One region of the Pseudoalteromonas sp. P1-11 genome, then DNA from elsewhere that is predicted to be linked to it. Evidence: predicted binding sites of a transcription regulator. Region 1 holds the regulator's gene; the other holds the start of a gene.

The links. The regulator FliA, encoded in region 1, starts transcription of late flagellar genes. The targets are predictions, from matches to a motif close to CTAAAGNTNNNNNNNNNNNNGCCGATA.
Region 2: pomA (flagellar motor protein PomA) is a predicted target of FliA. The motif match lies at 2,083-2,109, and genes of this name have one in related genera.

What each region holds. Positions count from the first base shown of each region.
Region 1 covers NZ_LJSP01000002.1:646,476-649,902, forward strand. The annotation lists gene AN390_RS05580 (protein phosphatase CheZ) at 1-566, opposite strand, end outside; gene cheY (chemotaxis response regulator CheY) at 582-965, opposite strand; gene AN390_RS05590 (RNA polymerase sigma factor FliA) at 1,007-1,717, opposite strand; gene AN390_RS05595 (MinD/ParA family protein) at 1,744-2,604, opposite strand; gene flhF (flagellar biosynthesis protein FlhF) at 2,597-3,427, opposite strand, start outside.
Region 2 covers NZ_LJSP01000006.1:5,850-9,276, reverse strand. The annotation lists gene dxs (1-deoxy-D-xylulose-5-phosphate synthase) at 1-611, opposite strand, end outside; gene ispA ((2E,6E)-farnesyl diphosphate synthase) at 714-1,601, opposite strand; gene AN390_RS11715 (exodeoxyribonuclease VII small subunit) at 1,604-1,846, opposite strand; gene pomA (flagellar motor protein PomA) at 2,162-2,929, shown strand; gene AN390_RS11705 (flagellar motor protein MotB) at 2,932-3,427, shown strand, end outside.

The DNA of each region.
Region 1 (3,427 bases):
TCTTCTACTTCTCTGACTAATTCAATTACACGGCGGATAACCTGGCCGGTTAAATCTTGAAAATCCTGCGCCATTAGTACATTAGTCATTAAAGTTTGCAACTCATCGGTTTTATGATGAGAGCTGTTCATAAACTTGTCGATGCTGTGGCATAAGGTTTTAAACTCGCCCAGCTCTATTTCGCGGTTCATAAGCCTATCCCAAGTAGGCTTAATATGTGCAATTTCATCTGCTAGCTGCTGCGCAATAGGGAGGCTTGCTTCGACCGCATCCATTGTCTTATTAGCTGCATTTTCTGTCATTTCCATGACATAGTTTAAGCGCTTTTTCGCATCCGGAATTGCATCAGTGGTTAAATCGGTTAAACGCGTATCAAGTTCAAAGCTTTTAAGGGCTTCGTGTAATTGGCGTGTTAACTTACCTACTTCAGCAAAAAGCTGCGATTGCTCTTGAGAGGCAGTATCTAAAATTAATTGATCAGCTTTATCTTGCTCACCATTTTCTAAAAAAACGACGAGCTGACGAGCTTGTTCTAAAGTAATTTGAGGCGCAGCTGGTGCTGACATAAGCCTCTCCTCTCATTAACCTAAGCGTTCAAACACTTTTTCTAATTTAGTTTTTAAAGTACCAGCAGTAAATGGCTTAACAATATAGCCATTAACACCTGCTTGCGCTGCCGCTATTATTTGTTCTTTTTTAGCTTCTGCCGTCACCATTAAAACCGGAATATGTTTTAATTTTTCGTCAGCTCTAATGGCTCTTAGCAAGTCAATACCCTGCATGCCTGGCATGTTCCAATCGGTTACAACAAAGTCAAAAACCTGATTTTGCAACATAGGTAATGCTGTAGAACCATCGTCAGCTTCTTGAACATTCGTGAACCCTAGGTCACGCAACAGATTTTTTATAATACGTCTCATTGTAGAGAAATCATCAACAACAAGAATTTTCATGTTTTTATCCAAAACATCCTCCGGTGAGGTCTTAACCTATAATTTACTTACTACTAGTTTATCCAGTCATTGATTTTTGCTTTGAGCTTAATCATCGCCTGACCATGTATCTGACTTACACGCGATTCACTTACATCGAGTATATGCCCAATTTCTTTTAAATTCATTTCATCGTTGTAATACAAAGAAAGCACCATTGCATCTCGCTCTGGTAAAGACTTTATTGCCTCTAACAATGAATTATTAAACCGTTCATTTTTAACATTATTAAATGGTTTGTCTAGCGCTAAATCTTGACCGGCAGGGCTAATAACATCTTCATCTACCCCTAGGTCTTCTATACCAAGCACTTTACTGGAATTAACATCATTTAAAATATGATGGTATTCTTCTAGCGAAATATCAAGTTTTTCAGCTACTTCAGTATCTTTTGGTTCTCTATTTAAGCTATTTTCTAATTCTGTGATAGTTTCGGCTACTAATCGGCTTTTACGGTGCACCGAACGTGGTGCCCAATCCCCTCTGCGCATTTCATCAAGCATAGCGCCGCGGATACGAATACCAGCAAACGTTTCAAAGCTTGCCCCTTTACTGGCGTCAAAGTTTTTTGAGGCCTCGATAAGGCCAATCATTCCCGATTGGATTAAGTCATCAAGCTGAACGCTAGGAGGAAGACGAGCTATTAAATGGCACGCCACTTTTTTGACAAGCGACGCGTGCTTTTCAACAATCACATTTAAATTTTGTGTTGATTGATATCCCATAGCTCTTTTCACCGATGTTGTCATAATCAGCCGTTTACTAGCTTCTCAATGAAAAACTCTAAATGTCCTGAAGGTTGATTAGGTATAGGCCATTTTACTGCTTTTGTCGCTAATGTTTTAAACGCGACTGCTGCTGGTGAATTAGGGAAAAGATCGACAATTACTTTTTGTTTACGCGTAGATTTACGCATATTTTCATCATATGGAATAGTCGCAACAAGCTCCATAGACACATCTAAAAAGCGGTCTGTTACTTTAGAGAGCTTTGCAAAAAGCTCTTGGCCCTCGCGCATACTGCGCACCATGTTTGCAACAATTTTAAATTTATAAACGCCATGCTCGCGGCTAAGTACTTTAATAAGCGCGTAGGCATCAGTAATAGAGGTCGGCTCATCACACACCACCACCATGACATCTTGCGCTGCACGAGAAAAACTCAGCACCATGTCAGAAATACCAGCGGCGGTATCTACAATTAAAATATCAAATTCGGTATTAAGCTCACTAAAGGCACGAATTAACCCAGCATGCTCAGATGGGGTTAGCTCCACCATACTTTGCGAGCCTGATGTAGCAGGCACGATTTTAATACCGCCTGGGCCTTCAACTAAAATCTCGTCAAGTACGCACTCGCCTGAAAGGACATGAGATAAGTTTTTTTCAACACGTAGTCCTAGCATTACATCACAATTAGCTAGGCCTAAATCGGCATCTAATACTAATACACGATTACCCTGCTGCCCTAAAGCAATAGCAGTATTTAAAGAGACGTTGGTTTTACCCACCCCTCCTTTACCGCCGGTGACAGCGATAACTTTTACGCCGTTGTTGTTGTTTTGACTCATTTTGCGCAGGCCGCTTGCTTGATCTAATACTGTGTTAATCATACATCCCTACTGTGCTTGACGCCACTGCTTGGTGTCTTGAATGTTGTGCTTTTGCTCTTTTTAAATACAATTGCTCAGCTTTTTTTACTAGTTTTTCAGCATTTGCAACGCGAATATCTTCTGGTACACGCTGACCATTAGTAAGATACCCTATTGGAAGGCGATTTTGAATCGCTATACTAATAATCTCACCTAAACTTAATGATTCATCTAACTTAGTGAAAATACAACCGCTTAGCTGAACCTTTTTAAAATGTCTTACGGTTTCTTGCAGTACATTTATTTGTGCAGTGGCACTTAATACTAAATAACTACGTATATCTACTCGCTGGTTGCGCATTAACGTATTTAATTGCTCTGTAAGGCGTAAATCACGTTGGCTCATACCCGCTGTATCAATTAATACTAGACGCTTATTGCGTAAATGATATAAAACTTCAGCTAATTCATTGGCATCTTTTACTTGTTTAACACCACAACCAATAATACGACCATATGTTGCAAGCTGCTCATAAGCACCAATTCTGTATGTATCAGTTGTGATTAGGGCAACTTTGTCGGCGCCATACTTTTGTGCGCCTAATGCGGCAAGTTTAGCTACTGTGGTTGTTTTACCTACACCAGTAGGCCCTACAAGGGCGTACACACCCCCTTGGCGAAGAATTTCGTTGTTGGTGGTTTGCATTTGATCTTCAACCATTTGCAATAATGCTTTCCAACCTTGCTGACGCGATACGTCATCTGGAATAAAACACGCCATTTGCTCTGCAACGTCTTTATCTATTCCCATGCCAACTAAACGGTCAATCATGCATGCACGTGT
Region 2 (3,427 bases), on a different contig from region 1:
AAGCTGCCAGATAAAATACGCGCAAAGTGATTAGTTAACGCACCGACGTTTTCAGAAATCGACATTTCGTTATCATTTAAAATGATTAACATGTCAGATTTTACATCGCCTAAGTGGTTCATAGCTTCAAATGCCATACCTGCTGTAATGGCGCCATCGCCTATAACGGCAACAGTTTTGCGCCCTTTGCCTTCTTTTTGAGCCGCAATAGACATACCAAGTGCTGCCGAAATAGAGGTGCTTGAATGGCCTACGCTAAAGGTATCGTATTGGCTTTCTTCACGAAAAGGAAATGGATGTAATCCGTCTTTTTGGCGAATTGTATGCATTAAATCGCGTCGTCCCGTTAAAATTTTATGCGGGTACGCTTGATGGCCTACATCCCATACAAGGCGATCTTCTGGTGTGTTATACACATAATGTAGAGCAACGGTAAGCTCAACAGTTCCTAAACCAGACGCTAAATGGCCGCTACTTTGCGAAACAGAGTTGAGTAAATAGTCTCGTAACTCGTTGCTAAACGCAGGGAGTTTATCTTGCGCTATATCGCGTAAGTGGGCTGGTTCGTCAACCAAGTTAAGTAATGGATACTTGCTACTATCAAGTGTCATGGTATTTATTTTATCCTTCGCTAACACCGGTGCTAACTTATTAGTTGTTACCGCTGTTGAGTAATAATGTCAGTGCTAAATGGCAATACGTATATGTAACACTCAATGGTCACGTTTAATCAGGTAGTTTGCCAGCGCCGCTAGAACAGAGGTATCAGCATCTATTTTGTTTAATGCTTGATGCGCTTGCTCTATTAAATTTTGCGCCATTTGCTTGGCGCCTTGCATACCTAATAGGGCCGGATAAGTTGCTTTATTAGCAGCTAAATCAGAGCCTTGTGGCTTACCTAAAGTAAATGTGTCACCTTCAACATCTAAAATGTCGTCGTGCACTTGAAATGCCAGCCCTATAGCATACCCAAAAACACGTAAGTTTTCTAAGGTTTGTTTGTCTGCTTTTTCGCTACATAATGCACCTAATGTAATGGCACAGTTGATTAAGGCACCCGTTTTTAATCTATGAATTCGTTCAAGCTGTTGTACTGTAATCACTTTATCTGTGGCGGCAATATCTAGCCCTTGCCCGCCGACCATGCCTTCAAGCCCCGATGCTTTAGCCAGTGCGCTGATCATTTTTACTTGTGTTGATGCGCTGCAGGTAAAATTGTGAGTCGAGATAAGCTCAAAGGCCAATGTTTGTAGTGCATCGCCTGCTAAAATTGCATGCGCATCGTCAAACTCTATATGGCAAGTTGGGCGTCCACGGCGAAGGTCGTCATCATCCATGGCTGGTAAATCATCGTGCACCAACGAGTAGCTATGAATACACTCAATAGCAGCAGCAAGAATATCTAAATCTTGCTTATTAGCTCCGAGCATTTCACCACTTGCGTAGACTAAAAAGGGGCGTAAACGCTTGCCACCGTTAAATAAGCCGTACTGCGTAGCTTCTTTTACTGTGTGTGCGGTATCAAGGGGTTGATCAAAGTACTGTTGCAGGGTCTTTACGACATCTTGTTGAGCACATTCTATTTTTTCTTGTATGCTCACGGTTATTCCATATCGTTGTTAAATGAAGTAAGCGCTGCTTTTTCGTCATTACCCATCAAAATAGACACTTTTTGTTCTGCTTGTTGTAACTTACCCGTTGAGGCGTTAGCTAAGGCTATACCACGCTCAAATTGCTTTAACGACTGCTCAAGCGATAAATCACCTTGTTCCATTTCACCGACAATGGTTGATAGTTCTTCGAGTGCTTGTTCAAAACTTAGGTTTTCAGGTTTTTTAGTCGCCATGTTTAATTTCAGCCAGCATGATAAATTTAGGAGCCAATTTTAGGGGGAATGCTAAACTAGGTCAAAGGATGATCGTTGTTTTTTGAGTTATATCAGTTTAAATCGTATTTTTACCATGTATAAGATGCGTATTAGTGCTCACTGTGTACAATAAAATTAATCAGTCGCTAGGCGAGTAGGGTATCTTGATCTAAAATTAGGCCAAACACAGTGTTTTACACTTTTTTCAAAAATGGCTTAAGTATTTCAGTATCTTGCCGATAAGCAGTTAATAATAAAAGTTTGAATAACAAAGTATAATACTTTGGAGGAAATGTGGATTTAGCAACCATAATTGGGATCCTTGGCGCAATTGGTTTAATTGTCATGTCCATGTTTATGAGTAGTAGCGGTGAAATGGGGATGTTTGCCGACGCGCCTTCTAGTGTAATTGTATTTGGTGGCTCACTATTTATTGTGTTATCAAACTTTACCTTGTCGCAGTTTTTGGGCATAGGTAAGGTTGTTGGTAAAGCATTTATGTTTAAAATCGAATCGCCAGAAGAGCTGATTGAAAAAGCAGTTGAACTTGCTGACTCAGCCCGTAAAGGGGGGTTTTTAGCCCTCGAAGAAGCCGAAATACCAAACCCTTTTATGCGCAAAGGTGTAGATATGCTCGTTGATGGCCACGATGCTGATGTAGTTCGTGCCACGCTTCAAAAAGATATTTCTTTAACCACAACTCGTCATGAACTGGGCGCCGGTTTATTTAAGTCACTTGCCGATATAGCCCCTGCAATGGGTATGATAGGAACGTTAATAGGCTTAGTTGCTATGTTATCTAACATGGATGACCCTAAAGCCATTGGCCCCGCAATGGCGGTGGCATTATTAACTACTTTATATGGTGCATTTTTAGCAAATGTAGTGGCTATTCCTATTCAGGTAAAACTTGAGCTTCGTAAAGACGAAGAAGCCATGAATCAGCGTCTAATACTGGATGCTATTTTAGGTATTCAAGATGGTCAAAACCCGAAAGTAATTGAAGGTATATTGAAAAACTACCTTGCTGAGTCTAAGCGCAAAGTAGATACCGAGGAGTAACCATGTCTGATCAAGAGTGCAAATGCCCACCCCCAGGTTTGCCTGCTTGGATGGGAACATTTGCCGACTTAATGTCGCTTTTAATGTGCTTTTTTGTACTTTTGCTCGCGTTTTCAGAAATGGATGTACTTAAATTTAAGCAAATAGCAGGCTCGATGAAGTTTGCATTTGGTGTGCAAAACAAAATAGAAGTAAAAGATATCCCTAAAGGGACCTCGGTTATTGCTATGGAATTTACCCCTGGTAAGCCTGAACCTACCCCGATAGAAACCATTCAGCAACAAACCGTTGAAATGACCCAGCAAATGTTAGAATTTCAAGCGGGTGATGAAAGCTCTGCTGGTGGTAGACAAGAGCAACGTGGCGATAAACGTGGTGGCGAGTCACGTAGTACATCGCAGCAGCAATCTTCAGAACAAGCAACTTCAGCCGCCGATCAAGAACAAACTAACGAGTTAGTGAAAAAAATAGCGCAACAGCTCGAAAAACAAATTATCG